Regions from separate parts of the Pseudoxanthomonas sp. Root65 genome, predicted to be linked through region 3. Evidence: predicted binding sites of a transcription regulator. Region 3 holds the regulator's gene; each other region holds the start of a gene.
The links. Region 3 encodes FliA, which starts transcription of late flagellar genes. Its sites were predicted from a motif close to TAAAGTTTNNCNNNCNNNGGCCGATAA; they were not measured.

Region 1 (10,325 bases), on a different contig from region 3:
GGTGAACGTGTACGCCACGCCATTGGTCAGGCCGGTCACCGTAATCGGCGAACTCGAGCCGGTGCCGGTTGCGCCGCCGGGATTCGCCGTGACCGTATAGCCGCCGGCGATGATCGCGGCACCGCCGATGGAGGCCGGTGCGGTGAACGTCACCGTGGCCTGGGTGTCGCCCGCCGTCGCGGTACCGATGGTCGGCGCCCCGGGCACCACCGCGTTGACCGTGAACGTCCGGGTCACCGTGGTCGCCGCGTTCCACGCGGCGTCGCCCGCCTGGTCGGCGTCGATGGTGCAGCTGCCGGCGGTAACGAAGGTCAGCGTGCCGCCGGACGTGATGGTGCAGACGCCGGTGGTGGACGAACTGAACGTCGGCGTGAGGCCGGAGGTCGCGCTGGCGGTCAACGTCGGCGCGGTGCCGAAGTTCTGCGCACCGGGGTTGGTGAAGGTGATGGTCTGGCTGCCCTTGGGCGTGACGGCGTTCGACGCAGCCGACGCGACGCTCGTTCCGATGGCGTTGGTCGCGGTCACGACGAAGGTGTACGGCGTGCCGTTGGTCAGGCCCGTCACCGTGGCCGTACAGGCAGCCGGCCCCGCGCACGTGCCGACGGCACCGCCGGGACTGGCGATGGCCGTGTACGTGGTGATCGCCGAACCGCCGTTGCTGCCCGGCGCCGTGAAGGTGACGCTGGCCTCGCCATCGCCGGCCGTAGCCGTGCCGATGGTCGGTGCGCCAGGCGCGGTGGGAATGGCGACGGTATGCGTCGCGCCGCTGGTGAAGGCGGTGGGGCCGCTGTTGCCGGCCGCGTCCGCGATGTTGGTGGACCCGTTGAGATTCAGTCGCAAGTCGCCGGTGCCGGCAATGCCGCTCACGGTGACGTCGATCGAGGTGCCACTGCTCGCCGAGACACTGCTGATGGTGCCCGTGGCCGTGCCCGTCGTCGCCAGCGCGAAATCATCGGTCGACACGTTCGCGACCGACTCGTTGAATGCCACTGTGAAGGTCACGCTGGTGGCGGTGGCCGCAGGCGAGCCGCTCACGGTGATGCCGGTGACAGCGGGTGGTGCGGTGTCGACAGCGGCATTGGTGGTATCGGCCGCCGTCGTGGTGTTGCCGGCATTGTCGGTGGCCGTGAACGAGACATTGCGGCCGGTCGCCTGCAGCGCACCGCTGGGCAGCGTATACGTTGCCGTCCAGGTGCCGCCGCTGTTGGTCGCACTGACCGCCGCGCCACCTCCGAACTGGCTGAAGTTCGCGGTGGCACCACTGATCGTATCCGTGTTGTTGTCGCCCGCAGGCGTGTTGTTCCAGGTCGCCGTGACGGTGTCGCCGATCCTGTAGGTGCCGCCGGTTCCCGAAGCGCCGGAAATGGCGATGTTGCCGTCGGTCACCGTCGGCGCCACGTTGTCGACCGTGGCGTTGGTGGTGTCGGCAGTCGTGGTGGTGCCGCCCGCATTGGTCGCCGTCACGCTGACGTTGCGGTTGATCCCGTCAATGGCGCCCGCCGTGAGCGTATACGTGGCGGTCCAGGTGTTGCTGCTGTTGCTCGCGGCCACCGCCGCTCCACCGCCGAACTGGCTGAAGTCCACGGTGACGCCGGTCATGGCGCCACTGTTGTCGCCTCCGGCGGTGTTGTTCCAGGTCGCGGTGACGGTGTCGCCGAGCTTGTAGGCGCCACCGGTGCCGCTGGCACCGGAGATGCTGATGCGGGCATCGGTGAGCACCGGCACCGAGCTGGGGGCGTCATCAATGACAAGCTGATCGAGACGCAGGTTGCCTGACACATCGTAGGCGCAGTTGTTCACCTGGACCCGTAATGCCGTCAGCGCCACACCGGCCAGGTTGCTTGGTGTGTAGGTGGCGGCGCCCGCCCCCCACGCGATGTTGTCGGTCACGGTGGAACCGTCCGACTTGCGCGTACCGATGAGCTGCGCGCTGGCGCACGCGCCCTGCCAGTTGACGATTTTGCGGACGCTGGTCAGCACGAAGGATTCCATGTTCGCAGTGTTCGCCTGGAACTGGATGTGACCGCTCGTCGTGTAGGGGTAGCTGTAGCTGGGCACCATATTGGCCGGCCAGCCGGGGTTGTTCGCGATATGGTTGGCGGAGATCGCGTACACTTGGGGCGTGCTCGCGGAAATCACCAGCTTGCCGTCCGTCGACGCCAGTGAGCCTCCCACGCAGTAGTTGTTGACGGTGCCGGCACCGGGACAGAAGCTCACGCTGTTGTAGGTGGCTGGCGCCAGTACCGAGGAGAAGTCCCGCAAGCTCTTCTCGGCGAACGGGAGCGCGGCGACAACATCGCCTCGGCGCACTTCCAGATCCCAGTCAGCACCCTGCTCCGCGTTGCCGGTCTTGTTGCTCGACGCTGCCACATCAAGGCCGGTCATGTCGCGTACGATGTCCAACAACGCTTCGCCTTCTTTCCCGCTCGCCAGATCGCAGCCGTAGAGCAGCAGGTCGGCACCATCGGCCAGCGCACCACGCAACGCGGCGAATGTATCGATCTCGCGCTTCAGTGCCTCCGAATCAATACGGCTGTTGCCCAGGTGCAGTACGCCATTCTCTGCGTGGGAGACGATGTGCAGTGCGACGAGATCACGATATGGCGCCAGTGCCAGCTTCAACTGCTCCAAGCCCGAACGCGACGTATCGATCTCGACGATATCCACGCCAGGCTTCACGCCCCGGTAGAAGGCGGCCTTGTCCGGCACCGCGGCATCAATGATCACCAGTTCCGTCACCGGTCCCGGCGCATGAATCTCGAGCGATCCCGGCATGACGGGACCGTCGATGCGCCGCACGGCCTTCCCGTGACTTGCGAAACCGTTGCGCAACTCCCTCGTCGTCAGGTCACTGGCGCCGACGCCCACCCGCATGTAGCTACGCGGCTGGTAGCCACCGCGCATCAGGTATCCACCGGCCGACGTGGTAGCAGCGTGTGCGGAGAAGGGAAGCAGCAGCGTCGAAAGGCCGCCAAGCAGGGCGCGCTTCATGGTGTGTCCTTGGTGTTGTCCGTGTTCTGGCCGCCGTCGCGACGCGGGGCGATGATCCCCGCCGCCGTGCCGGCCTGGTCCTGCCAGAAATCCATGTCGTGGTACTTCGCGAAGAGATCCGGCGGCAGGATGCTGCGCCGGGTCTTGAACTCGACCTTCCGCCTGACCGTGTGGAGACCCTTTACGCCCAGCCCCTGGTCGAACGCCTCTTCGGCGTAGTCCACGTTGTCGAAATCGTGGCCGAAGCGCGGTTCACCGATGAAGTCGTACACCAGCTCCATCGTCCGCGCCGGATGACGCGTGAGCAGTTCGTAATCGACCAGCAGCAGACGGTCGGAAAACTCGCCGTAGTAGGCTTCCTTCAAGGCCGTCCATGCCCCGCCGACGGCGCCACCGGCGTTGATCAGCTGTTCGCAGCGGCTGTATACCGTCTGCCGCGTGGCCGGACTGAACATCCGGCTGTAGTCGAAGGGATTCTTCCGGTAGATGGACTCGAAGCTGTCCATGATCCAAGCAGGATTCCGCACACAGCAGACGACCTTGAAGTCATCCACCAGCTCGACCAGCTGGTGCATGCGCGCCGTCCAGGTGCGGTTGGTGTCGAACACCACGTCGGCCGCATTGTCCGCGTAGTAAGCATCCAGCAATGCGCGGCAGATGGTGCGTCGCTTGGCTTCGTCGAAGAAGGCCCAGGACTCGCCACCGGCGCCCATCTGCTCCAGCGCGCCATTGATCAGGCCGGCGACCGGACTGCTCATGCCTGCGTGGAAGCGGGGGTTCTGCCGCAGGATGCCGGCCAGCAATGTGGAGCCGGAGCGCGGCAACCCGGAAATGAAATGGAATCGCCGGCTCACGCAACCGATCCGTGCTGCGGCGCGAGCCGAGATGCATCACATGCCATCCGCACCGGCAGGCGCGGAACGTACGGGTGTGCGCACGCGTGCTGCATGCAGACCGACTTGTCCAAGAATTTCCCCTGTTATCACGAAGACCCGGCAAATGGGCCCGTCGCTCGACGCCGTGCACGGACACTCCCCGTGGACACCACCCCATGGCGTCCACCGCCTGCGCGACGGGCCCATGGTACCCGCGAACCCGCGTCGGCTCCACCGCTGCCGACCGCCGCGGGCACGGCAAGGTCGATGCAAGTCCTGCGCCAGATCGCCGGGCACGGCACGCCGCCCTCAAGAATCATTAGAGCTGGCCGATACCGTCATCTGGAGAGCCCTCCCCACGGGCCACGATCCTCCCCATGACCGGCACGTACAACGAGATCCTCGTTCTCTTTTCCCTGCTGGTCGCCATCCTCGCCTCCTACACGGCGCTCGACATGGCCGGCCGTGTCGCGACCACGCAGGGCACGGCGGCGCGCTGGTGGCTGGCGGGCGGTGCGTTCGCGATGGGCCTGGGCGTGTGGTCGATGCACTTCGTCGGCATGCTGGCCTTCGATCTGCCGATTCCGCTGGGATACGACCTCACCCTGACCTTCTGCTCGATGCTGGCCGCAGTCGGCTCGTCAGCGTTCGCGCTGTGGCTTGTGTCGCGCCCGCACCTGCCGCATCGCCGGCTGCTGCTGGGCGCGATGCTGATGGGCAGCGGCATCGCACTGATGCACTACATCGGCATGGCGGCGCTGCAGATGCGGCCCGGCATCGAGTACCACCCCGGCTGGTTCACGCTGTCCATCGCGATCGCCGTGGCCGCGTCCGGTGCGGCGCTGTGGATCGCCTTCCATCTGCGCAGCGGCGGCCGTCGCAAGTACCTGCTGCGCGCACTCGCCGCGGTCGTAATGGGTTTCGCGATCGTCGGCATGCACTACACCGGCATGGCGGCGGCCCAGTTTCCCGCCGACAGCTGGTGCGGCGCCGCGCGCGATGGCGGCGTGCCTACCCAGTGGTTGGCGATCCTCGTGGTGGTGGCGACGGTAGCCATCATGGGCATTGCGCTGATCGTGTCGGTGCTGGACCGTCAGATGCATGCGCGCACGCATCACTTGGCGCATTCGCTGGCGCGCGCCAATGAGGAGCTGCTGCAGGCCGCGCTGCATGATCCGCTCACCCGCCTGCCCAACCGTATCCTGCTTCAGGACCGCATCGAGCAGGCCATCGAGAAAGCCAGGCGCAAGCACGAGCAGTTCGCGGTCATGTTCCTGGATCTGGACGGATTCAAGGGCATCAACGATGCGTACGGGCACCAGGCCGGCGACACGCTGCTGGTGGAGGTCGCCACGCACGTCCGCAGTCTGCTGCGCGGCCAGGACACGCTGTCGCGGCTGGGCGGCGACGAGTTCGTGCTGGTGGTGGCCGCGACCGATCCCGAGGATGCGGCCATGGTGGCCCAGCGGATCATCGACGCCATCGGTACCACCGCCCTGCACGTGCACGGCACCGAGTTGCAGGTGACGGCCAGCATGGGGATCGCGCTGTATCCGTCCGACGGCGACAGCGAGCGCGAACTGATGGCGCATGCCGACGCGGCCATGTACCACACCAAGGACAACGGCCGGAATGGATACACGTTCTTCGCGCCCTCGATGAACATCAGCGCCCACCAGCAGCTGAAGCTGCTGAACGAACTGAGGCGCGCCGTCGAGCGCAACGAACTGGTGCTGTACTACCAGCCCAAGTTCTCCGCACCGCACTACGAGATGGTCGGCGCCGAGGCGCTGCTGCGCTGGCGGCATCCCGAACTGGGCCTGCTCGCGCCGGGCGCCTTCATTCCAGCCGCCGAGCGCAGCGGCCTGATCCTGCCCATCGGCGACTGGGTGCTGGACGATGCCTGCCGCCAGATGCGCGCCTGGCGCGAGGAGGGACACGGCATCACGAACGTCGCGATCAACCTGTCGCCGCTCCAGTTCTCGTCGCCCAACCTGGTCGCGATCGTCGCCGAAGCGCTGCGCAGGCACGACGTGCCGGCCAGCAGCCTCACGCTGGAGATCACCGAGACCACGGCCATGCGCGACGCCGACGCCAGCCTGGGCATCCTCGATGAACTGACGCGAATGGGCGTGAAAATCTCCATCGACGACTTCGGTACCGGCTATTCCAGCCTGCTGTACCTGAAGCGGCTGCCGGCGTCGGAACTGAAGATCGACCGCGCTTTCGTGCGCGAACTGGAATCCAATGCCGAAGACGCCGCCATCGTGTCGTCGATCATCGCCCTGGGCAAGACGCTCAACCTGCGGGTCGTGGCCGAGGGCGTGGAAACCCTCGGCCAGCGCCAGCAGCTGCGGCGCCTGGGGTGCGACCTCTACCAGGGCTACCTGATGGGCGAACCGATGGAAGCCGATGCGTTGTTCGCGGCGCAGGCGGCGCGACAGCACGCCTGATGCATGGCCGCCGACGCGACAAGGGCGCGTGCGCCGATGGACTCCGGAAGAAAAGTGGCGGGCCTCAGGCCGCGTCGGCCACCGGTGGCGCTTCCATCGCGTCGGCGGCTTCGGGGGCCGCGCTGGCCAAGACGCGTGCGAGCGGACTGAAGGTCGCCACATCGTCCGCCGCCTGTTCGCGCAGCGCCTGCATCAGGCGCTCGGACAGGCCCCACTCGCGGGCGACGGCGCATCCCAGCCGTGGCGACCAGCGATGCAGCACCCTGGCCATCGCGGCCGCATCCGGCAAGCGCCCTTGCGATCCTGCCAGCGCATCGCGCAGCACCTGTACCACGACGATGGCGCCCAAGCCCTGCAGCAGCGCCAGCAGTTGGGCGGCGAAGACCGCCTCGCGGCCCGACGGACCGGCCAGCCGTGCCGCGACCAGCGCGGTGCGCTGGGTGTGGTCCCAGACCAGGTCCGGCAGCCGCCCGAACACGCCACCTTCGACCCGCATCACCGGCTGCATCAGTGCCACCGCGACCAGATGGCGCAGGCCGTCCACACCGACCATCGCCACCGCACGATCCAGGCTTTCCACCGCCAGCGTGTCGCGCCGGTAGAGCGCGCTGTTGGCCAGCTTCAGCAGGTTGGCCGCCAGCGTCGGATCGCGCGCGATGATGCCGGCGATGTCGCGGCCCGAGGCGTCGTCATCGTTCAGCGCGCCGAGCAGTTGCGGCAGCAGTTGCGGGCGCCGCGGCAACCGCTGCGGATCCTCGGCGAAGCGCGCCAGCGCGTCGCGGGCCGTCGCGATCACCGCTCGACTGTCTTCCGGCGACAGGCACGCATCGATGTCCATCTGCGCCAACCGCAGCAGCGGCCCCGCCCAGTCGCGCGAAGGCGCCGAATGCTCGGCCGCCGCGACGCCTGCGATATCGGGGTGAGGCGTCATGGCCACGCTGGATAGCGCGACCTCGCGTCGTCCCCGCTTCCACCACCCGCCCATTATTCCCCGTAAGCCCACGCGCTCACCTGCGATTGCATAGTCGACGACATCGTAGCGGCCGCGGCGCGCGCATCTTGAGGCTCCGTTCCCTGCCTTCCCTTACTCCGAAGCCGCAGGGATGGTACGGACAGACCAGCATCGCGACCGCGCCTGCAGGTGCGACGCTGGGTGAAAGGTGCGGTTTCCCTATCGCACGTCCCGTCATCTCATGGAAATTTCACTCGCGCTTCGCGCGTTCGCGACATCGATGAATGCTTCCGTTGAACGGTCACGCGATGTTGATGCCCGGTGCGCGAACTTGTCCTGCAAGAGCGAATGACGCTCTGTCCCTTCCATGACAGGAGTTCATCATGAACACGCAGAAGAAGATCCAGCACAGCCTCAACGATCTGATCGAGATCGCCCGCGATGGCCACAGTTTCTATACCGATGCCGCCGGGAAGGTGAAGGACCAGGAGCTGGCAACGCTCTTCACGCGCATCGCCGGCGTCAAGCAGGACATCGTCTCGCGCCTGAGTGCCGTCGTGGCCTCCGCCGGCGGCGAGCCCGCCGAGCACGGCACCCTGGTCGGCAGCATGCAGCAGTTCTACGGCAAGGTCCGCGCAACGCTGGGTGACACGACCTACGGCTACGTCGCCGAACTGGAAGAATCGGAAGATCGCCTGTTGAAGGCGTTCAACGAAACGATCGCCGACGAAGACACGCCGGCCACCGCCCGCGCCGAAGCCCAGGCGCTGTTGCCCAGCGTCCGCGAGTGCCACAACGTGATGCGCGACCGCAAGCAGGTGCTGAAGCGCGCCAGCTGATAGCCCACCGGCATCGGCACTATGAAGCCCCGCCCTGTGCGGGGCTTTCCTTGTCTGTAAGGCCCGACCACGAGGATGCGGTCAGCGCACGCCCTGCTCGCCAGGGTCAGCTTCCCTTCTTCCGCTTGCGTGCACGCGGGTCGAGCCGCTTCGCCACCGCAGCGAAATCCTGCGTCAGGTCCGTGTAATCGCCCCACGGATGCTGATCGAGGCGCGCCATCCGTCGCGGCGCCGAGGCCAGCGAGTAGGCGTCGCCACCCTTGATCCGGCCAAGCTCTTCCCAGCGCAGCGGCATTGCCACGGGCGCGCCCTCGCGCGCGCGCAACGAGAACGAGGCCACGCTGGTCGCGCCGCGCCCGTTGCGCAGGTAGTCGATGAAAATACGGCCCTTGCGGAATTTCTTGGTCGCGGTGGCGACGTAGGCGAGCGGATCGGCAGCCGCCATCGATTCGGCGAATGCATGCGCGAAGTCCTTCACCTGCGGCCACGGATACGCCGGCTTCAGCGGCACCACCACGTGCAGGCCTTTCCCTCCGGATGTCCGCACGTACGACACCAGCCCCAGCGCGCGCAGGTGTTTGCGCACCAGCCGCGCGGCATCCACCACCCGTTTCCAGGGAACGTCCGGACCCGGGTCCAGGTCGAAAACGATCCGGTCCGCCCGCTCGGGCGTCTGCGCCAGCGCGCCCCAAGGATGGAATTCGAGTGCATTGAACTGCGCCAGCTCGAGCACGCCGGTCTCGTCGTGCACCACCAGGTAGTCTGCACGTGCCCCCCCCTCCTCCTGCAACGGCACGGAATCGACGCGCTCCATGCCCGCCGTGTGATGCTTCTGGAAAAAGCAGGGTCGGCCGGCGCCTTGGGGACAGCGCACGATGGACAGGGGTCGGCCTTCGATCTCCGGCAGCAGCCAGCGCGACATCGCGCGGTAATAGTCGAACACCTGGCGTTTGGTGATGCCGCTGTCGGCGAAGATGACGCGTTCGGGGTGCGTCAGCGCCACATCGTCTACGGCAGGGGGACGGCGAGAGGCAGGCATGGCGGCTCCGGTACGGGGAAGTGGCGCCGGCCGTTCGCGCAGGTCGGCCGCGCGCTTGTCGCGACGTACGGTCTTGAGCGAGGACTGCCGCAGCAGCCCCTGCTTGCCCAGGCCGTGGTGGAAGACTTCCGCCACCAGTGTCGGCGCCACCCAACGCGCACGCCGCAACTCGGGATCGTCCACCTCCACCCGCGCGGTCGGTGTAGTGCGTGCACGCGGCGCCAGCTGCGCGGCGAGCGCTTCCAGCAATCCATCGCTGAAGCCGGTGCCCACGCGTCCCGCATAGCGCCAACCTCGCGCACCCTCCGGCGCTGCCAGCAACAGCGCACCCAGGCCACTCCGACTGCCTTTCGGCGCGGTGAAGCCCACGATCGCGAACTCGTCGGACGCGCGCTGCTTCACCTTGCGCCACGCGTCACCGCGCCCGGCCTGGTAGGGCGCGTCGGCACGCTTGCTGATGATGCCCTCCAGCCCGCGCTCCAGGGCCATGGACAGGGCCTCGTCACCGCGGCCGACGATGTGCGAGCTGTAGACCAACCGGTCGGGCGGCGATTTCAGGAGCTCGGCCAGCAGCGCCTTGCGCTGGTATTGCGGACTGCCGGACAGGTCGACGCCATCGACCTGCAGGATGTCGAACAGCACGTACGACAGGGCTGCATTCTTCTCGCCGGCCAGCGTGGCCTGCAGCAGGGCGAAGTCCTCCTGCCTGCCGGCGCCGGCCACCAGTTCGCCGTCGAGGACGGCTTCGTCCAGGTCCAGTGCTTCGATGGCCGCCACGATCTCGGGCACACGCGTCGTCCACTCGATCTCGTTGCGTGACCACACGCGTGCCTTGCCCTTGGCGATCTGTGCGATCAGCCGGTAGCCATCCCACTTGGCCTCGTGCAGCCACGCATCGCCACCCGGCACATCGGCCTGCAGCCTGGCCAGCTGGGGCGGACGGAACCCGGGCCGCTGGCGGGTCGCACGCGTGCCGTCCAGCCGGGCGGCTCGCCCGGCCCAGCGCTGTGCGCTTCGCGAGGCGGCCGTTGCGCGCTTGCGGCGCTTCTTTGCGGGCCGTACGGCTTTCCCCTCGTGCGAAGGCGTCACATCCTGCAGCAGATCGTCGGCCTCCTGCGTGCCGGCGTGGTCGTCGCGCTCCTTGAACAGCAACCACTGCGGCCGGGGGCCCGACTT
Region 2 (10,325 bases), on a different contig from region 3:
CGAGCTGCGGTTGCATTGCGTCGCTCCACAACCGGGCTCCGATCACGTGGAGCAAGCTGTCCATAATATTGCGTGCGAATAGCACCGTGGGCATCGCATCGACGGCCTCATCGTTACGTATTACGTACCAGCGCCAGTTGCTCTGCAGTGGCGAAGGAAACAGGCCACGCAACGGTCCGAGGAATGCAGGGCCGAAATGACGATGACGATAGCTGAGAATGGTGAAAGGCGTCCGGCCATTCCGCGTCCAATAGCGATAACCGGCTGGTGGCAGAGGTAGTGCCTGGACGTCGACCCACCAGTTCAGATACGCAACACCTTCGACGTCGCTTGCCAGGACAGGCATAGGGACTGCAGCCATGAATCGGCGACGCCAGCACCGCCAAACAGAGCAACCGACAACGCCGGCCACCCAACGACCCACCGCGCCTTGGCGTGGGTGCTGATAGCGGGATGCCTGGTCTAGGGGCGTGCCGGCGTCCATGCGGCGATCGCCAGGTCAGTCGGCCAATCCACGCAGCAGTTCGTTGACGCTGGTCTTGCTGCGTGTCTTCTCGTCGACTTGCTTGACGATCACCGCGCAGTACAGCGAATGCGAACCATCGGCGGCGGGCAGCGAGCCGGACACCACCACGCTGCCCGGCGGTACGTAACCGTAGGTGATCTCTTTCGTGGCGCGGTTGTAGATGCGGGTCGACTGGCCGATGAATACGCCCATGCCGATCACGCTGTGATGCCCGACCACCACGCCTTCGACGACCTCCGAGCGGGCGCCGATGAAGCAATGGTCCTCGATGATGGTCGGGCTGGCCTGCAGCGGCTCCAGCACGCCGCCGATGCCGGCGCCGCCGGACAGGTGGCAGTGCTTGCCGATCTGCGCGCACGAGCCGACGGTTGCCCAGGTGTCCACCATCGTGCCCTCGCCGACATGGGCGCCGATGTTGACGAAGCTCGGCATCAGCACCACGTCCTTGCCGAAGTACGTGCCGCGGCGCGCGATGGCGCCCGGCACGACGCGCACGCCGAGCTTGCGGAAGTCGTTCTCGTCGAAGGCGCCGAAGCGGGCCTCGACCTTGTCCCAGAACGGCGCGGGATAGGCTTCGACCAGTTCCATCTCGTTGACGCGGAAGTACAGCAGCACCGCCTTCTTCAACCACTCGTTGACCTTCCAGCCGCCCTGGCCGTCGGGCTCGGCCACGCGCAGCTTGCCGCTCTCCAGACCTTCGATGGCCAGTTCGACGGCGGTGCGGGTGGATCCTTCGATTTCCGACGTTGTCAGTTCGGCACGGCGCTCGAACGCGCTCTCGATGGTGGACTTCAGTTCTTCGGTCTTGCTGGCTTTGCGGGTCATCAAACGTTCTGCCGGATCTGATCAGGGGGGAGTGTCGAGGCCGGCGCGCAGCGCATCGCGCAGCGCGTCCTGCAGGGAGGGGTCGGTCAGTGGCTGGTCGTGTTCGTCGGTGATCTGGAACACGTCCTCCGCGCGTTCGCCGAAGGTGGCGATGCGCGCATCGTGCACGCGCAGGCCCTGCCGGCGCAGCACCTGGGCCACGTCCGACAGCAGGCCGGGACGGTCGGGGGCGACCAGGCCGAGGATGGTGCGCCGCCCGTCGGGCGTGGTGCCGAACTCGATACGGGGCGCGAACCGGAAATGCCTGAGCTGGCGCGGCACGGCGCGGCGCGAGGTGCGCACGCTGTCGAGCGGTCGTGACAGCGCCGCGTCGAGCGTGCGTGCGATCTCGTCCGGGTCGCGCGGCGCATAGGTATCGGCCGGCAACAGTTCGAACGTATCGAAGATCGCGCCCTGCGGGCCGACCAGCACGCGCGCCTGATGGATGGCGAAGCCCATGCGGTCGAGGGTGGCGAGGATGGCGGCGAACAGGCCATCACGGTCGGGCGAATGCACGAACACCTCGATGGCATCGGCATCGTCGGCGATGCGCCGTGCACGCACCCGCGTTTCACCAGGGGCGGCACCGCGGATGGCCTGCGCTTGCCAAGCCAGTTGTTCCGGGCGGAAACGCAGGAAGCTTTCCTCCGGCATCGCCGTGAACAGCGCGTCGGCCTGCGCGGCCGTCATGCCTTGCAGTTCCAGCAGCGCGCGCACGCTGCCGCGCGCCTCGTCGAGTCGCTCCTCGACCGCCACCGGATTCTCCAGCCCCTCGCGCAACACGCGGCGCGCGGCGAAATAGAGGTCGGCCAGCAGGCGGTCCTTCCACGCGTTCCACAGTTTGGGGCTGGTGCCGGCGATATCCGCGCACGTCAGCAGGTACAGATAGTCGAGACGCTCGCGATCGCCCACCAGGGCGGCGAAGCGGTGGATGACCTCGGGGTCGGCGATGTCCTGCTTCTGCGCCGTCACCGACATGCGCAGGTGCTGTTCCACCAACCAGGCCACCAGCGCGGTGTCGCCCTCGCTGAGCGCATGCGCGGCGCAGAACTCGCGCGCATCCACCGCACCCAGTTCCGAATGGTCGCCGCCGCGGCCCTTGGCGATGTCGTGGAACAGACCGGCCAGCAGCAGCAGTTCCGGCTTGCGCAGGCGCGGCCACACCTCATGCGCGATGGAGAAGCGCTCATCGGCACGGCCGCCGGCGAACGCGGCGATGTTCCGCAGCACCATCAACGTGTGCTGGTCGACGGTGTAGACATGGAACAGGTCGAACTGCATGCGCCCGGATACCCGCGCGAATGCCGGGATCCACTGCCCCAGCACCCCCAGGCGTGCCATGCGGGTGAGGGTTTCCACCGCACGCGGACCGCGCAACAGGGCCATGAAGGCATCGCGCTGCGCATGCGTGGCATCGGGATACGGCGAGAGCTTGGGCAGCGATTCGGCCAGCGCGCGCGCGGTGCGCGAATGCAGGCCGCGCATCTGCGGATGGGCCGCCCAGACCGCGAACAGCGCGAACACCTGACCGACATCGTTCGCCGGCCAGTCGCCGTGGCGGGCGGCCAGATAGCCGCGGCGCGAGGCGAACTGGTCATCGAGCGGTTCGGCCAGCGCTTCGCCGTCGAACTGCTCCTCGAAGCGCTGCAGCAGGCGGTCGCTGATCCGCCGCACGATGGCCGCGCTGCGGTAGAAGCCCTGCATCATCTTCTCGACACCCAGGCTCTCGGCGTCGTCGGCGAAGCCCAGCCGTTGCGCCAGCGTCTTCTGGTAGTCGAACCGCAGGCGCTCTTCGGGCCGGTTCGCCACCCGGTGCAGGCCGTAGCGCAGACGCCCCAGTGCACGCCGTTCGCGCGCCAGCGCAGCGGCTTCGTCATGCCCCAGGTGGCCCAGGCCGACCAGCGCTTCCAGGTCGCGCACGCCGAACGTGCGCAGCGCCATCCAGCCCAGCGTGTGCAGATCGCGCAGGCCGCCGGGGCCTTCCTTGATGTTGGGTTCCAGGTTGTCCGAGGTGTCGCCGAACCGCGCATGGCGGATGCGCAGTTCCTCGCGCTTGGCGACGAAGAAATCCCGCGGCGGCCAGACCCGCGTCGCGCCGATGGCGTCGATCAGCAGGGCTTCGTCGACCGGCTCGCCGACGATCAGCCGTTCCTCGATCAGCGCGGTCAGCACGCTCTGGTCGGCCGCCGCGGCCGCCGTGCACTGGCCCGCCGAACGCACGCTGTGGCTGATCGGCAGCCCCGCATCCCACAGCAGGGCGAACAGCCGCGCCACCGCGCCGTGATGGGCCTGCTGCACGTCCGGCGCCGCCAGCACCAGCACATCGACGTCGGAATGCGGGAACAGTTCGCCGCGGCCGTAGCCGCCCACCGCGAACAGCGCCATCGGCGCGTCGGCCGGGATGCAGCGCAGCCACGCGTCCTTCAGCAGGTGGTCGACCGCCCGCGCGCGCAGCGCGAGGATGCGGTCCATGCCGTCGTCCTGGTCGAAGCGCTTGTCCAGCCGTGCGTCGGTGTTGGCCAGCGACGCGCGCGCCGCCGCCGCCCAGTCCGCATCATCGGCGACGTCCGGGCCGATATCCGGAAGCCGCGTCGCCTGTCCGTTCGCGGCTGTCGTGGCGCTCACAGGTCGTTGTCGTCGCCCGGCACGCGGGTCAGGATCTCGACGCCGTCCTCGGTCACCGCCACGGTGTGCTCCCACTGCGCGGACAGCTTGCGGTCCTTGGTCACCACGGTCCAGCCGTCGGGCAGCACCCGGGTGTGGCGCGCGCCTTCGTTGATCATCGGCTCGATGGTGAAGGTCATGCCCGGCTTCAGCACCACGCCGTCGCCGGGACGGCCGTAATGCAGCACCTGCGGCTCGTCGTGGTAGACCTTGCCGATACCGTGACCGCAGTACTCGCGCACCACGCTGAAGCGCTCGGCCTCGGCGTACTGCTGGATCGCATGGCCCACATCGCCCAGGGTGGCGCCCGGCTTCACCGCGCGGATGCCGCGGAACATCGCCTCGCGGGTCGTGTCCACCAGCCGCTTCGCCATCACCGACGGCGTACCGACCAGGTACATGCGGCTGGTGTCGCCGTGCCAGCCGTCCTTGATGACGGTGACGTCGATGTTGAGGATGTCGCCGTCCTTCAGCACCTTCGCCTCGCTGGGGATGCCGTGGCAGATGACGTTGTTGACCGAGGTGCAGACGGTGGCCGGGAAGCCCTTGTAGCCCACGTTGGCGGGGATCGCCTTCTGCACGTTGACGATGTGATCGTGGCAGATGCGGTCCAGTTCGGCGGTGGTCACACCCGGCTTCACGTGCGGGGCGACCACCTGCAGCACTTCGGCGGCCAGGCGGCCGGCGATGCGCATCTGGGCGAGGTCTTCGGGGGTCTTGAGCTGGATGGCCATTGGCCGATTATCCCCCATTTGGCGCCCGGGCTGAACGGCCCGGACCCGGCGCCCGGTCCGGCCGGGCAGGCCCGGTTTGCGGCAGGGTGGGCAGGACCGCTATACTCCCGCGGCTTCGTGCCCGGGTCCTCCCGGCCGGACCGCCCACGTCGGGCGACACCGACGAATCCACACCTGCTGCCCCAACCCGTGCCGGGGTGCCCTTCGCTGAAGGGTTCGGACACGGAAGCCGCAGGGAGGCCCAACCCCGGAACCCCGCCCTCACCGGCGCCGTCCTCCATTGACCCGGACGGTGGGTTCCCATTCGATGGAGTCACTGCAATGCCCCAAGTCACCATGCGCCAGATGCTGGAAGCCGGCGTCCATTTCGGCCACCAGACCCGCTACTGGAACCCCAAGATGGCGCCGTACATCTTCGGTGCCCGCGGCAAGATCCACATCATCAACCTCGAGAAGACCGTTCCGCTGTTCAACGACGCGATGAACTTCATCTCGGGCGTCGCGCAGAAGCGCGGCACCATCCTGTTCCTGGGCACCAAGCGCAGCGCGCGCGAGGCCGTGAAGGAAGAAGCCGAGCGTTGCGGCATGCCGTTCATGACCCAGCGCTGGCTGGGCGGCACGCTGACCAACTTCGCCACCGTGAAGAAGTCGGTTGCCCGCCTGAAGGAACTGGAAGCCGCCGAAACCGACGGCACGTTCGAGAAGCTGGTCAAGCACGAAGTGCTGGGCCTGCGCCGCGAGCGCGAGAAGCTGCTGGCCTCGCTGGGCGGCATCAAGGAAATGAACCGCCTGCCGGACGCCCTGTTCGTCATCGACATCGGCCATGAAGACATCGCCATCAAGGAAGCCAAGAAGCTCGGCATCCCGGTGATCGCGGTGGTCGACTCGAACTACGACCCGGCCCTGGTCGACTACGCCATCCCCGGCAACGACGACGCCATCCGTGCCGTGCAGCTGTACGCCCGTGCCGCCGCCGACGCCGTGCTGGAAGGCAAGGCCGCCCAGCCGAACGCCGCCACCGTGCGCGAGGACGAGTTCGCCGAAGGCGGCGACGACAAGGGTGCGCGTCGCGCCCCGGCCAAGAAGGCCGCCGGCAAGAAGTCCGACGAAGCCGCCGCCGAGTAATCCGGCTGCAATGCCGCCGCGCCATGCTGCGCGGCGGCCCATGTTCCGCCTTCTCCCATCGGGAGAAGGTGCCCGAAGGGCGGATGAGGGTACGGAGCACGTCGACGCTGCATGCATCGCGACTCCGCCGCACCCTCGCCCCAACTCCTCTCCCGATGGGAGAGGGGCTCTGCCAATCCAAATAGAGGTAATCCCGTGGAAATCACCGCTTCCCTGGTCAAGGAACTGCGCGAGCGCACCGGCGCCGGCATGATGGAGTGCAAGAAGGCGCTCACCGAGAACAACGCCGACATCGACGCCGCCGCCGAGTGGCTGCGCAAGTCGGGCCTGGCCAAGGCCGACAAGAAGGCCGACCGCGTCACCGCCGAAGGCCGCGTGGCCGTGGCCCAGGACGGCGGCAAGGCCGTGCTGGTCGAGATCAACTCCGAGACCGACTTTGTCGCCAAGGACGCCAACTTCATCGCCTTCACCGACGCCATCGCGCAGGCCGCGCTGACGTCCGGCGCCGCCGATGTGGAAGCGCTGAAGAGCGCCAAGCTGGCCTCGGGCGAGACCGTCGAGGAAGCCCGCGCCGCCGCCATCGCCAAGCTGGGCGAGAACATGCAGATCCGTCGCCTGGTCGCCATCGACAGCGCCCACAACGTGGCCGCGTACGTGCACGGTGGCAAGATCGGCGTGCTGGTCGAGGTCAAGGGCGGCGACGCCGAACTGGCCCGCGGCCTGGCGATGCACATCGCCGCGATGAACCCCCCGCACAACAAGGCTTCCGACGTGCCGGCCGAGTTCGTGGCGAAGGAGAAGGAAATCGAGCTGGCCAAGATGTCCGACAAGGACAAGGCCAAGCCGGCCGACATCCTGGAGAAGATCATCTCCGGCAAGATCAACAAGATCGTCAACGAAGTCACCCTGTACGGCCAGCCGTACGTGCTGGACAGCGACAAGTCGGTCGAGCAGGTGGTCAAGGCCGCCGGCGCCGACGTGGTCGGCTTCCAGCGCCTGGTGGTCGGCGAAGGCATCGAGAAGGTGGTCGAAGACTACGCCGCCGAAGTGATGAAACAGGCCGGCCTGGCGTAAGCCAACGCGCCCTGCGCTGCACCGGGAAAGCCGCGGGAAACCGCGGCTTTCCTGTTTCCGGCACCGCATGCGACGCAACAAGGCGATGCACCTGCCGCGACCGTTCGTCGCCGCTCATTAAAGTTCGCGCTCTCCGCGCCGAAACTTTCTACAAAGCTGACACTCCGTCACGCCTTGCTGGCATCCTGCCCGCCCACTTCCTGCGTACCGCCCTCGGATGCGTCCCGAACTCGAATCCCAGTTGTCGAATTGCCGCAACCTGCCAAGCCCGCCGGGCGTGGCATTGCGCATCATCGAACTGGCGCAGGATCCCGAGGTGGTGATGGCGACCGCCGCCGATACGATCGGCCTGGACGCCGCCCTGAGCGCGCGCATGCTGCGCATCGCCAATTCCCCGCTCTACGCCAGCCGTCGGCGGGTCGAGAACCTGTCGCAGGCGCTGACCGTGCTCGGCCTGAACGCCACGCTGACACTGGCGCTGGGATTTTCGCTGGCGCGCTGCGGCACCGGCACCCATCCGGCCGCGCAGGAGCGCGTCTGGCGCCGCAGCGTGATCGCCGCGCTGGCCTGCCGCCTGCTGGGCCAGCACGCCGGCATGCGCAAGGCCGAGGAACTGATGCTGGCCGGCCTGCTGCAGGACATCGGCATGCTGGCCCTGCTGGAAGTGCTGGGCGACGAGTATGCGCACCTGGTCGAGCGCACCCAGGACAATGCCGCCCTGCTCGCGGCCGAACGCGAGTGGCTGGGCTGCGACCACGCCGCGGTGGGCGGCTGGCTGGCGCGGCAGTGGAACCTGCCGGCCCTGCTGCGCGAAGCGATCCTGGAAAGCGAGGCGCCCGCGTCGGACACCACCTTCAATGCCTGCGTCGCGGTGTCCGGCCACGTCGCCGACATCTGGATCGCCGGCACCGACGAAGCGCGCACCGAAGAGGCCCATCGCAAGGCCGCCCTACAGGTCGCCACGCGGCTGGGCATGGACTACGCCGCTTTCCTGGCGCTGACCGAGGACATGATCGCCGCACTGCCCGAGGTATGCGCGATGTTCGACGTCCCGCCCGCGCCGCCCGCGCGCATCCAGGCGCTGCTGGACCAGGCGCGCGAGCTGCTGGTGGTGCGCAACCTGCGCGAGATCCAGGAGGCCGCACGCGCGCGCAAGGACGCCGACGAACACGAGGACCGCGCGCGCCGCCTGGCCGAAGAAGTCCGCCGCGATCCCCTGACCGGCGCCTACAACCGCAGCCAGCTGGAAGAAGTGCTGGAGAAGGAATTCGACGCCGCCACCCGCCACGGCTGGCCGCTGTCGATCGCCTTCATCGACCTGGACGATTTCAAGCAGGTCAACGACCGCTGGGGCCACCTGGTCGGCGACGAAGTGCTGCGCAATTTCGCCAAGTCGCTGATGCGGCATGTGCGCAGCAGCGACGTCGTGGCCCGCTATGGCGGCGAGGAATTCCTGGTCGTGCTGCCGGGCATCAACGAAGACGCCGCGGTCCACGTGGTGCGCCGCATCCTGTCCGAGGTCGCTGGCGCCGCCATGGCCCACGTCAACGGCCAGCCGCTGCACATCACGTTCTCCGCCGGCCTGGCCACGCAGGGCGCGCTGGAACAGTTCCGCCACGTCGACGACCTGCTGCGGGCCGCCGACGAAGCCCTGTATGGCGCCAAGCGGCAAGGCCGCAACCGCGTCTCGGCGGGTGCCGTCGGCACCTGACCTGCGCGGCGGTTACTGCCGCGGTTGCAGCGCGACTTCTTCGTACGGCTGCACGACCACCCAGCCGTCGCCCGCGAACCGCAGCTGGATGCTTTCGCCGGATCCACGGCCCAGCAGCGTGCCCAGCGAAATGTCGGTGATGATTTCCGGCGTCAGGCCGCCCGACCACGCCACGGTGGCGTTCGGATCGGTGAACACCGGCCCGGTCTGTGCATTCACCGGCAGCGTCAGCGGCTCGTAGTGCGAGGTGATGGCGACGATGCCATGCCCGCTCAGGCGCACGTTGAACAGGCCGCCCGACAGCATGCCGGCGACCTTGCGCATCATCGTGATGCGGCTTTCGATGCCCGACTCGGTCGCCAGCACGTCGTTGCCGTTGACGAAGATGGCCTCGCCGGCCAGCCGCAGCAGCGTGATCCGCTTACCGGCGTCGGCCAGGTAGACGCGGCCCTGGCCTTCGATCTTCATCAGCTGCATGCCCTCGCCGCTGACCGCCTTCTTCAGCAGGTTGCCCAGGCCCTGTTCCAGCACACCCTGGCGGGTGAACTTCACCGCCCCCTTGCGCGCCACCATCGCGCCGGCCTTGGCCCAGACCAGTCCGTTCAACCGGACTTCGAGCAAGTGCGGGCTTTCCAGCTCGAAGGCTTCCGGGCTGGCGTCCTTTTCGCGGGAGGAGGCGAGGAATTCCTGCAGGGTGCGCACGCTCATGACCGTTCCTTGATGGCTGCCGATGGGGACGGCCATGATAGCGGCCCCGACCCGAGGTCCCGCCCATGCCGCGCATCGTTCCCGTGCCACACACGCCCGACGCCGCCACGCGCGCGCCGGTCGCCGCCTATCGCCTGGTGGCCGGACAGCCGACGCAGGCGGTCGGCAACGCCTACTCGTCGCAGGACGCGCGGTTCCATTGCGGCGTCTGGGAGGGCGACGTGGGCGCCTGGCGCGTGCACTACACCGAGCACGAGTTCTGCCACCTGCTCAGCGGCCGTGTGCGCCTGCGCGATGACGCCGGCGATGAGGTGGTGGTGCTGGAGGCCGGCCAGAGCTTCGTAGTGCCGGCCGGTTTCAGCGGCACGTGGGACGTGCTGGAAGCCGCGCGCAAGCTCTACGCGATCTACGAACCCGGCGACTGAGGCGGCGCGCTCGGCTAGAATTGCCGCGTTTGCCCCCACGCCGAGACCCCCCATGCCCGCTCCCCTTGCCTATCGCCGCATCCTGCTCAAACTGTCCGGCGAGGCGCTGATGGGGGCCGAGGATTACGGCATCGACCCGGCCGTCATCACCCGCATCGCCCGCGAGATCATCGAGGCGCGCGACGCCGGGGCCGAGGTGGGCCTGGTGATCGGCGGCGGCAACATCTTCCGCGGCGCCGGCCTGGCGGCCGGCGGCATGGACCGCGTCACCGGCGACCAGATGGGCATGCTGGCCACGGTCATCAACGCACTGGCCATGCAGGACGCGCTGGAAAAGCTCGGCGCCAAGTGCCGCGTGATGAGCGCGATCAAGATCAACGACGTGTGCGAGGACTACATCCGCCGCCGCGCCATCCGCCATCTGGAAAAGGGCCGCATCGCGATCTTCGCGGCAGGCACCGGCAACCCGTTCTTCACCACCGACTCCGGCGCCG
Region 3 (10,325 bases):
TGGACGCGGTCCGTGCCAGCCGGACACGGGCCTCACGGATACGGCGTTCGTCGGCGAACTGCGCCAGTTCCGGCGTGCCGTCCAGCAGCGATCCCAGTGCGTCGACGTCGTCGATCGCCGGCAGCGCCAGCGGGTCGCCGGCCGCCACCTCGAAGCGCGGCGCGCGCTCGCCCCACAACGCTGCCAGGTGCTGACGCGCCGCGGCCTCCTGCTGGTCGGCACGCAGCAGCGCCAGTTCGGCACGCGCCAGCGCCGCCTGCGCGGTCAGCACGACCGACTCGGGCGAGGCGCCGGCCTGCAGACGCTGGCGGGCGGCAACGACGGTGCGCCGACGCTGCGCGATCTCCTGCGTGGCGATGCTCCGCTGCGCGCGCGCGCCGGTGACGGCCAGATAGCGACGGGCGACATCCGCCAGCAGGTCGAGCCGCTGGGTTTCGCGTTGCATGGCCAACGCGTCGATGCGCGCCTGTGCCAGCGTCCGTCGCGCGTCGAGCTTGCCGCCGCGCTCCAGCACGCCCGCCAGCGTCAGCGTGGCTTCGGCCTGGCGGAAGCCGTTCGCATCGCCGGTGCCGAGCACGTTCTCGAGATCGAGCCCGACGCGTAATGCGGGCCGCAGAAGTGCGACCTCGCGTTCGGCCAGCAGGATGTCGGTACGCGCGCCGAACAGGCGCAGGTCGGGATGGGCGCTGGCGACACGCGCGATGGCGTCGTCCAGCGTCAGGGTTTCAGGGGGAACAGCAGGCGATGGCACCTGTGCGTGCACGCACGGCGCCATCGCGAAGGCGGCCACTGCCGCCAGTCGCAACCACATGGGAAGTCTCCGGAACGTCGTGTGAGGGAACGCGGGCGACCTGAGGTCAGCCCGGCACGGCCATCACACGGCGATCGGAGGACGCAGCAACGACGCAGGCCGCGCAGGCGGCAACGGCATCGCGTCGGTCGCAGGCGCGACGGACGGCAGCAACATGCCCTGCACCAGCATCGGTGCCGGCACAATGGCGGTCAGGTGGCCGCAACAGTGGCTGGCATGCATCAGCGCATGCAGCAGGTCGCCCTCGCCCGCGTCGCCATCGGCGTGACCGTGGTCGGCGTCGGCGTGGTCGCTCACCGCATGCAGATGCTCGTTGCCGTTGCCGAGCTCGTGAAGGTCTCCGAGCGAGGCCAGCACCGGATTGGCCAGTACCGCGAGCAGCAGCACCGCCAGCGCCGGCAGGCGCAGCAGGAAGAAACGGCGGTGGCGGAGGACGCGGAGCATCGTGCGCCATGCTAGCCGTCCTCGGCTCCGTTAGACAATTCCACGCCGGGTTCCCGTCCCCGACTGGAACAGCTCTTGCACGACAGGCTCCGACCCCGTCGGAAATGCGCCATGTCTGAGCAGGACGAAAGCGGCGAACGCACTGAACTTCCTACCGAAAAACGGCTTCGCGAAGCCCGCGAGCAAGGCAACATCCCGCGCTCGCGCGAGCTGGCGACGGCGGCGGTGTTCGGGGCGGGCGTGCTGGCGATCATCGCGATGGGGCCCGGCCTGGCGCGCAATGCGCTGGGCTGGATGAAGATCGCGCTGACGCCCGACCCCATGCTGATGCGCCAGCCGGACCAGCTGTTCGGCCATGTCGGCCTGTTGCTGCTGAAGCTGGTGGCGGCGGTCGCGCCGGTGGCCGGCATCTGCGTGCTGGCCGGTCTGGCGGCACCGGCGCTGATGAGCGGACTGCAGTTCTCGCAGAAGTCGCTGATGCCCGACTTCAAGCGCCTCAACCCCGCGACCGGTCTCAAGCGCCTGTATGGCGCGGAAAGCATCGCCGAGCTGCTGAAGTCGCTGCTGCGCGTGGCGCTGATCGGCGGCGCGGCAGCGATCTGTCTGAAGCCGGGTTTGGATCCGCTGCGCGAGCTGCTGACCATGCCACTGGAGCAGGCCGTGCGCAGCGGCCTGTCGTTCACCAGCACGCTGCTGCTGGCCACCACGGGCGGGTTGATCCTGCTGGCCGCCATCGACGCGCCGTACCAGAAGTGGAACTGGCTGCGAAAGCTGAAGATGACGCGCAAGGAGCTGCGCGACGAGATGAAGGAAAGCGAAGGCAGCCCGGAGGTGAAGGGCCGCATGCGCCAGTTGCAGCACCAGATGTCGCAGCGGCGGATGATGGAGGAGGTGCCAACCGCCGACGTCATCGTGGTCAACCCGACCCACTACGCCGTGGCGCTGAAGTACCAGGCCGGCCAGATGGGCGCGCCCACCGTGGTCGCCAAGGGCGTGGACGAAATGGCCCTGCGCATCCGCGAACTGGCCGACGCCCACCGCATCGCCATCGTCTCCGCGCCGCCGTTGGCACGCGCCTTGTATCGGGAAGGCCAGCTTGGCCGGGAAATCCCCGTGAGAATGTACGCCGCCGTCGCCCAGATCCTCTCCTACGTCTACCAACTGCGTGCCTGGCGCGTGGGCGAAGCCCCGCTGCCCGACCAGCCGACCGTCGACATCGATGAGCACGGAGGCAAGGCATGAGCGCGCAACCCGCCGGCGGGCTGCGCTGGATGGAGATGCTGAAGAACGGCCTGGGCGCGCCGCTGGTCGTGCTGGCGCTGCTGGCGATGATCGTGGTGCCGCTGGCGCCGCCGGTGCTGGACGCGCTCTTCAGCTTCAACATTGCCATCTCGCTGGTGGTGCTGCTGGCGGTGATCTACGTGAAGCGGCCGCTCGACTTCACCATCTTCCCGATCATCCTGCTGATGACCACCATGCTGCGGCTGGCGCTGAACGTCGCGTCGACCCGCGTGATCCTGCTCAACGGCCAGAACGGCCACGACGCCGCCGGCAAGGTCATCGCGGCCTTCGGCGAATTCGTGGTGGGCGGCAACTACGCCGTCGGCATCGTGGTGTTCGCCATCCTGACCATCATCAACTTCGTGGTAATCACCAAGGGTGCGGGCCGCATCGCCGAGGTCTCGGCGCGCTTCATCCTGGACGCCATGCCCGGCAAGCAGATGGCCATCGACGCCGACCTCAACGCCGGCGTGCTGACCCGCGAGGAGGCCAAGGCCCGCCGCGAGGAAGTGCGCGCGGAAGCCGACTTCTACGGCTCGATGGACGGCGCCAACAAGTTCATCCGCGGCGACGCCATCGCCGGCATCCTGATCCTGTTCATCAACCTGGTGGGCGGCTTCGCCGTGGGCATGTTCCAGCACGGCATGCCAGCGGCCGAGGCCGCTTCCACCTACACCCTGCTGTCGATCGGCGACGGCCTGGTCGCCCAGCTGCCGGCGCTGCTGGTGTCGTCGGCCGTGGCCATGCTGGTGACGCGCGCCTCGCGCTCGGAAGACATGGGCCAGGCCGTGATGGGCCAGGCCTTCGGCCAGCACAAGGCGCTCGCGGTCGCGGCTGGCGTGCTGGGCCTGGTCGGGCTGGTGCCCGGCATGCCCAACGTCGCCTTTTTGACGCTGGCCGCCGGCATCGGTTACCTGGCCTGGAAGATGTGGAAGCGGACCCAGGAAGGCCCGGACGGGCCGGCCGGCGACGTGCCCGCCCTGCCCGGCCCGGGCGCCCCGGACCGCAATGCCGAACTGACCTGGGACGAGCTGCGTCCCGTCGATCCGCTGGGCCTGGAAGTGGGTTACCGGCTGATCCCGCTGGTCGACAAGAACCAGGGCGGCGAGCTGATGTCGCGCATCAAGGCGGTGCGCCGCAAGCTGACCCAGGACCTCGGTTTCCTGGTGCCGCCGGTCCACATCCGCGACAACCTGGAACTGCCGTCGAACGGCTATCGCCTGCTGGTGCACGGCGTGCCGGTGGCGTCGGCGGAGATCCATCCGGACCGCGAACTGGCCCTCGACCCGGGCGGCGCGTTCGGCACCATCGACGGCATCCCCGGCAAGGACCCGGCGTTCGGCCTGGACGCGGTGTGGATCCAGTCGCACCAGAAGGCCACCGCCGAATCGCTGGGCTATACCGTGGTCGACCCGGCCACGGTGATGGCCACCCACCTCTCGCATCTGGTGCGCGAACACGCGCCGGAACTGCTGGGCCACGAGGAAGTGCAGCAGCTGCTGTCGCAGTTGGCCCGCAGCGCGCCGAAGCTGGTCGAGGACCTCACCCCGAAGGCGCTGCCATTGGCCACCGTGGTGCGCGTGCTGCAGAACCTGCTGATCGAGCGCGTGCCGATCCGCCAGCTGCGCCGCATCGTCGAGGCGCTGGTCGAGTTCGCCCCGCAGAACGCCGATCCGGCCGCGCTGACCGCCGCCGTGCGCACCTCGCTGGGCCGCTTCATCGTGCAGGAAATCTCCGGCATGGCACCGGAACTGCCCGTCTACACCTTGGCGCCGAATCTGGAACGCGTCTTGCAGGACAGCACCCAGGGAACCGGCGCGGCGCTGGAACCGGGACTGGCCGAACGCCTGCACCAGAGCCTCGCCGACGTGGTGACCAAGCAGGAAGCCCGCAGCGAGCCTGCGGTGGTGCTGGTACCGGGAACGGTCCGCGCCGCCCTCGCCCGCCTGGTCCGCCACAGCGTCCCCTCGCTGTCGGTGCTGGCCTACAGCGAGGTTCCCGAGGACAAGCGGCTGAAGCTGGTGGGGACGATCAGTTGAGAGCCGGGATTGGTGAGTGGGGATTGGGGATTCGCAACGGCGGATTTCCCGGGATCGGAGAGAGATGGCATGGCAATGAAACGTGGAACAAACCCTCATCGACGAAAACGGCGGCGTGCCGAGCCTTGCTGTTGCCCTGACGAATCCCGAATCCCCACTCACGAATCCCGGCCCCTGACATGAAAATCAAACGCTTCGTCGCCGCCGACATGCGCACTGCCTTTGCGATGGTCCGGCAGGAACACGGGCCGGATGCGGTGATCCTGTCCAACCGGGTCACCGAGGACGGTGTCGAGATCGTCGCCGCCAGCAACTACGACGAAGCGCTGGTGCAGCGCACGCTGGAAGCGATGCGCCCGGCTGCGCCCGCGGCGCCGCTGCATCCGCTGCTGGATCCGGCCACGCCGGCCGCGGCCGCGAATGCACCCGCGCTGTCGCCGGCGCAGGCCGCGGCCAGCTACTTCGCCCGTCGCCAGTCGGCGACGCCCGCGGCGCCGCACGCCGAGATCGCGACGCCGGCACCGGTCGCCGCCGCCGCGGTTACCGTTGCCCCGCCTTCGCCGGTCGCCGCACCGCGTGCGCCGGTGGCTCCGGCCGACCGCGTGCAGGCACCGGTGACGCGCGAGATGGCACCGCTGCTGATCGAACCCGAATCCTTCGCCGCCAAGCTGGCGTCGTGCCTGCCGCCGGCGCCGGCGAACGAGCCCGTCGCTCCGCGCCGTCCGGTCGTACCGCGCGCCGACGCCGACGACACCCTGGACCTGGACGCGCTGCTGCCCTCGATCGCGCCGCCGGTGTCGCTGCCCGAACCCGAACCCGCGCCGGTGGCCACTCTGCATGCCGCCCGCACGCCGGCCATCGCACCCGTGGCGGCCCCGACCACCGTCACCGTGCCCACGCTGAGCGTGGTCACCGACAACGCCGCTCAGGCGCGCGAGAGCGACGAGCAGCTGGTGCAGATGCGCGGCGAACTGTCTGCCATGCGCGAGATGATCGAGCGCGAGATGCACCGCCTCACCGACGAACGCCTGCGCGGTTCGCCGGTGCGCATGCAGGCGATGGAACTGATGGAGGACTACGGCTTCGACGCCGGTATCACCCGCGACATCGCCCTGCAGATTCCGGCCGATACCGAAGCGCACCGCGGTCGCGGCCTGATGCTGGGCCTGCTGTCGAAGAAGCTGCCGGTGCTGGACACCGACCTGCTGGACACCGGCGGCGTGATCGCCCTGGTCGGCCCCACCGGCGCCGGCAAGACCACCACCATCGCCAAGCTGGCCGCCTGCTTCGCGCAACGCCACAACCCGCGCGACGTGGCGCTGGTGACCACCGACACCCTGCGCGTCGGCGGCCGCGAGCAGCTGCACGGCTACGGCCGCCAGCTCGGCATCGCCGTGCACGAGGCCGACAGCGCGCAGACCCTGGCCTTGGTGCTGGAACGCCTGCGCGACTACAAGCTGGTGCTGATCGACACCGCCGGCCTGGGCCAGCGCGATCGCAACCTGGTCGGCCAGCTCAACTGGCTGCGTGCCTCCGGCCAGGTGAAGACCCTGCTGTGCCTGCCGGCCAATTCGCACTTCTCCGACCTGGACGAAGTGGTCCGCCGCTTCAGCACCGTGCAGCCGCAAGGCGTGGTGCTGACCAAGCTGGACGAAACCGGCCGCCTGGGCAGCGCACTGAGCGTGGTCGTCGACCACCAGCTGCCGATGACTTGGGTGACCGACGGCCAGCGCGTTCCCGACGACCTCCATCGCGCCAACAGCGCCCACCTCGTGCTGCGGCTGGACCAGCTGCGCCGCGAAGCCGACGAACCCTGCTCGACCGAGGCCACCCATGTCGCCTGACCATCCGCTGCAGACCAATCCCCGCAGCACCCCGCCGTTGCCCGGCGCCTTCCATCCCGTGCGTGTCGTCGCCGTCACCGGCGGCAAGGGCGGCGTGGGCAAGACCAATGTGTCGGTCAATCTGGCCGTGTCGCTCGCCGAGATGGGCAAGCGCACCCTGCTGATGGACGCCGACCTGGGCCTGGCCAACGTGGACGTGCTGCTCGGCCTGTCGCCGAAATTCACCCTGGCCGACCTGGTCGCCGGCCGCTGCGGCCTGGAAGACGTGCTGCTGGAAGGTCCGGAAGGCGTGCTGGTGGTGCCGGCCTCGTCGGGTTTCCGCCACATGGCCGAACTGACCCCGGCCGAACACGTCGGCCTGGTCAACGTATTCTCCGAACTGCAGCGCGCCCTCGATTTCATGATCGTCGACACCGCCGCCGGCATCACCGACAGCGTGCTGACCTTCTGCCAGGCCGCGCAGGACACCGTGGTGGTGGTCTGCGACGAACCGGCCTCGATCACCGACGCCTACGCGCTGATCAAGGTGCTGACGCGCGAGCGCGGCCTGGACCGCGTGCACGTCATCGCCAACATGGTCCGCGACCCCAACGAGGGCCGGAAGCTGTACGAGAAACTCGCCCGCGTCTGCGAACGCTTCCTCGGCGACGTCGCCCTGCACTACCTGGGCGCCGTGCCGCAGGACGACTGGCTGCGCCGCGCCGTGCAGCGCCAGCAGGCGGTGGTGAAGGCCTACCCGGGCAGCCCGTCGGCGCGCGCCATCACCGACATCGCACGCACGACGGCGCGCTGGCAGCCGCCGGTAGGCGCGCGCGGCAACGTGGAATTCTTCGTCGAACGCCTGATCCAGCGGGGGGTGGCCGCATGAACACCGCCGCCGCCCAGTACCGCGCGGTGCAGCGAAGCGCCGCCAACGACTTCGTCACCCAGCACGCCGACCTGGTCCGCCGCATCGCCCATCACCTGGCGGCGCGACTGCCGGCCAGCGTGGAGATCGACGACCTGATTCAGGCCGGCATGATCGGCCTGCTGGAAGCCTCGCGCAGCTACGACGCCGAACAGGGCGCCTCGTTCGAGACGTACGCCTCCATCCGCATCCGCGGCTCGATGATCGACGAGATCCGCCGTGGCGACTGGGTGCCGCGCTCGGTGCATCGCCGCGCGCGCCAGGCCGCCGCCACCGTGCGCGAGATCGAACAGCGCACCGGCCGTGCCGCCATCGCCACCGAAGTGGCGAGCGCGATGGAGATGCCGCTGCCCGAATACCTGCGCCTGATGGAAGACGCCGCGCGTGGCCAGGTGCTGAGCCTGGAGTCGCACATCGACGACCACGGCGAGCCGAACACCTCGCGTACCGGCGGTCCCTCGCCGCAGCAGAACCTGGAACGCAGCGAGTTCCGCCAGCAACTGGTCAAGTGCATCGGCCAGCTGCCCGAGCGCGAGCAACTGGTGCTGTCGATGTACTACGAGCAGGAGCTCAACCTGAAGGAAATCGGCGCCGTGCTCGGCGTAAGCGAATCGCGCGTCTGCCAGATCCACGGCCAGGCGATGGTGCGCCTGCGCGGACGCCTGCAGGTGTTCGAGAAGGCCGACGCGGGGCTGGGAGACGAGGAGTGAGAAGCGAGTGGAGAGGCGTGAGGAGTGAGACACGGCTCCGCACCCTGTGCCCCTGCCGCGTCATCCACCGCCCCTAAACATTTCCCGGCCCCGGCCGATACCCCCTCCAGACTCGCCGTCCACGCAATACCGGAGCACCCGTGACCAACAAGAACATGCGCATCCTGATCGTGGACGATTTCTCCACCATGCGCCGCATCATCAAGAACCTGCTCAACGACCTGGGCTACACGAACACCGCCGAGGCCGAGGACGGCAACAGCGCATTGACGGCGCTGGGCCAGGGCGGTTTCGACTTCGTGGTCACCGACTGGAACATGCCCGGCATGACCGGCATCGAGCTGCTGAAGGCCATCCGCGCCGACGACCGCTACAAGACCCTGCCGGTGCTGATGGTGACCGCCGAGGCCAAGCGCGAGCAGATCATCGAAGCGGCGCAGAACGGCGTGAACGGCTACATCATCAAGCCGTTCACCGCGCAGACGCTGGAAGAGAAGCTGGGCAAGATCTTCGAACGCCTGGGAGCGGCCGCCTGATGAACGCCGTCGTCGACGCCACCGCTGCCCGCGCGGCGCTGGTGGAGAAACTGCAGCACGCCCTCGACGCCCTGGAACAGGGCGACGAAGCCGGCTGGCGTCGCGAACTGGATGCCATCGCCGCGTGGCGCACGCAGCCGATGATGCAGGGCCTGGGACGCTTGGCGCGTGAGCTGGCGCAGACGCTGGGCGAGCTGCCGCCGACCGGTCCGGACGAACTCGATGACGCCTGTGCACGCCTGGACCACGTGGTGGAGATGACCGAGCAGGCCAGCCACAAGACGCTGGACCTGGCCGAACAGTGCCGTGGCTACGCCACCCAGCTGAAAGCCACCGACCTGTCGCCGGCGCAGGCCGCGCTGGTGGACAGCATCGGCAAGGGCCTGTCCGAGATGGCGCTGGCGCAGAGTTACCAGGACCTCACCGGCCAGATCATCCGCCGCGTGGCCGGCATCGTGCGTCGCGTGCACGAGGGTTTCGGCGCGCTCGGCCTGCCGCCACCGGAAAAAAACCGCGACAAGGCTTCAGAACTCGCCGGTCCGGCCGTTGCTGGTCTTGACCGCAACGCGTTTTCGCAGGACGACGCCGACGACCTGCTGTCCGGCCTGGGGTTGTAGCCCCGGGGGACACGCGCTGCGGAACCGGAGACCCGCCATGCCCGCCGCTGCCGCCCGCCGTTCCCGTCACCCCGTCGTCCTGCTGTTCGTGGGATCGCTGCTGGTCTGCGATGCGCTGGTCGGCCGTTTCCTGCGACGCCGCGCCGCCCCGGCCCTGCTCGATTCCTCCCGCTGATCGCCTGCCCCGGTATCCGTCCCGCCCATGTCCGCCGTCACGCCCGAAATCGCCGCCGACTTCCTGATCGAAGCGCAGGAAATCCTCGACCGGCTCGGCGAACAGCTGGTCACGCTGGAACAGGACCCGTCCGACAGCGACCAGCTCAACGCGGTGTTCCGCGGCTTCCACACCCTCAAGGGTGGTGCCGGCTTCCTCGGCATCCAGCCCATGGTCAACCTGTGCCACGCGGCCGAAGAGACCTTGGGCCTGGTCCGCGCCGGTCAGGCCGCGCTGGAAGCGCAGCACTTCGACGCCGCGCAGCAGTCGCTGGACTGGCTGCAGCAGATGCTGGACGCCATCGGCGCCGGCGAAGACCCGCCGCATGCGCCACAGATCCTGATCGACCAGTTCGACGTGCACGGTGGCGCCCCCGCACCTCGCTCTGCGCCTGCTGCACTGGCGACACCGACGGCGCCCGCCGCGGGCGGCGACATGATCAGCGACGACGAATTCGAAGCGCTGCTCGACCAGCTGCACGGCGATGGCGCGCCGACGACCTTGGCCGCGCCTGCGCCCACGCCACCGCGAGCCGCACCGGCGCCCGCTCCGGCCAGACCCGCCGCGCCGAAGCCCGCCGCCAAGGCCGGCGGCGAGGTCGAACAGACCATCCGCGTGGACACCAAGCGGCTGGATGCCATCGTCAACCTCGTCGGCGAGCTGGTGCTGTCGCGCAACCGCCTGAAGACGCTGCGCGCGCGCATCCGCGACGAGGAACTGGACCGCGCCGTCAGCAGCCTGGACATCGCCACCGCACGCCTGCAGACCGCCGTGATGCGTACGCGCATGCAGCCGGTCGGCAAGGTGTTCTCGCGCTTCCCCAAGGTCGCTCGCGACGTCGCCCGCCAGCTGCAGAAGGAAGTCGACCTGGAACTGGTCGGCGCCGACACGGAGCTCGACCGCAACCTGGTCGAGGCGCTGG

Region 1: ASD77_RS13590 (HDOD domain-containing protein) is a predicted target of FliA. The motif match lies at 7,356-7,382, and genes of this name have one in related genera.
Region 2: ASD77_RS00465 (GGDEF domain-containing protein) is a predicted target of FliA. The motif match lies at 7,106-7,132, and genes of this name have one in related genera.

What each region holds. Positions count from the first base shown of each region.
Region 1 is NZ_LMHA01000002.1:643,079-653,403, reverse strand. It holds gene ASD77_RS13605 (DUF4347 domain-containing protein) at 1-2,991, opposite strand, end outside; gene ASD77_RS13600 (sulfotransferase) at 2,988-3,845, opposite strand; gene ASD77_RS13595 (bifunctional diguanylate cyclase/phosphodiesterase) at 4,244-6,319, shown strand; gene ASD77_RS13590 (HDOD domain-containing protein) at 6,384-7,250, opposite strand; gene ASD77_RS13585 (PA2169 family four-helix-bundle protein) at 7,655-8,110, shown strand; gene ligD (DNA ligase D) at 8,217-10,325, opposite strand, start outside.
Region 2 is NZ_LMHA01000001.1:111,181-121,505, forward strand. It holds gene ASD77_RS00435 (DUF2071 domain-containing protein) at 1-346, opposite strand, end outside; gene dapD (2,3,4,5-tetrahydropyridine-2,6-dicarboxylate N-succinyltransferase) at 500-1,351, opposite strand; gene glnD ([protein-PII] uridylyltransferase) at 1,373-3,967, opposite strand; gene map (type I methionyl aminopeptidase) at 4,012-4,788, opposite strand; gene rpsB (30S ribosomal protein S2) at 5,110-5,913, shown strand; gene tsf (translation elongation factor Ts) at 6,109-6,987, shown strand; gene ASD77_RS00465 (GGDEF domain-containing protein) at 7,205-8,698, shown strand; gene ASD77_RS00470 (AIM24 family protein) at 8,711-9,406, opposite strand; gene ASD77_RS00475 (cupin domain-containing protein) at 9,490-9,831, shown strand; gene pyrH (UMP kinase) at 9,884-10,325, shown strand, end outside.
Region 3 is NZ_LMHA01000003.1:396,289-406,613, reverse strand. It holds gene ASD77_RS16530 (TolC family protein) at 1-811, opposite strand, end outside; gene ASD77_RS16525 (hypothetical protein) at 875-1,255, opposite strand; gene flhB (flagellar biosynthesis protein FlhB) at 1,367-2,497, shown strand; gene flhA (flagellar biosynthesis protein FlhA) at 2,494-4,575, shown strand; gene flhF (flagellar biosynthesis protein FlhF) at 4,755-6,419, shown strand; partial or broken gene ASD77_RS16505 (MinD/ParA family protein) at 6,475-7,287, shown strand; gene ASD77_RS16500 (RNA polymerase sigma factor FliA) at 7,284-8,036, shown strand; gene cheY (chemotaxis response regulator CheY) at 8,192-8,572, shown strand; gene ASD77_RS16490 (protein phosphatase CheZ) at 8,572-9,189, shown strand; gene ASD77_RS18240 (hypothetical protein) at 9,227-9,364, shown strand; gene ASD77_RS16485 (chemotaxis protein CheA) at 9,392-10,325, shown strand, end outside.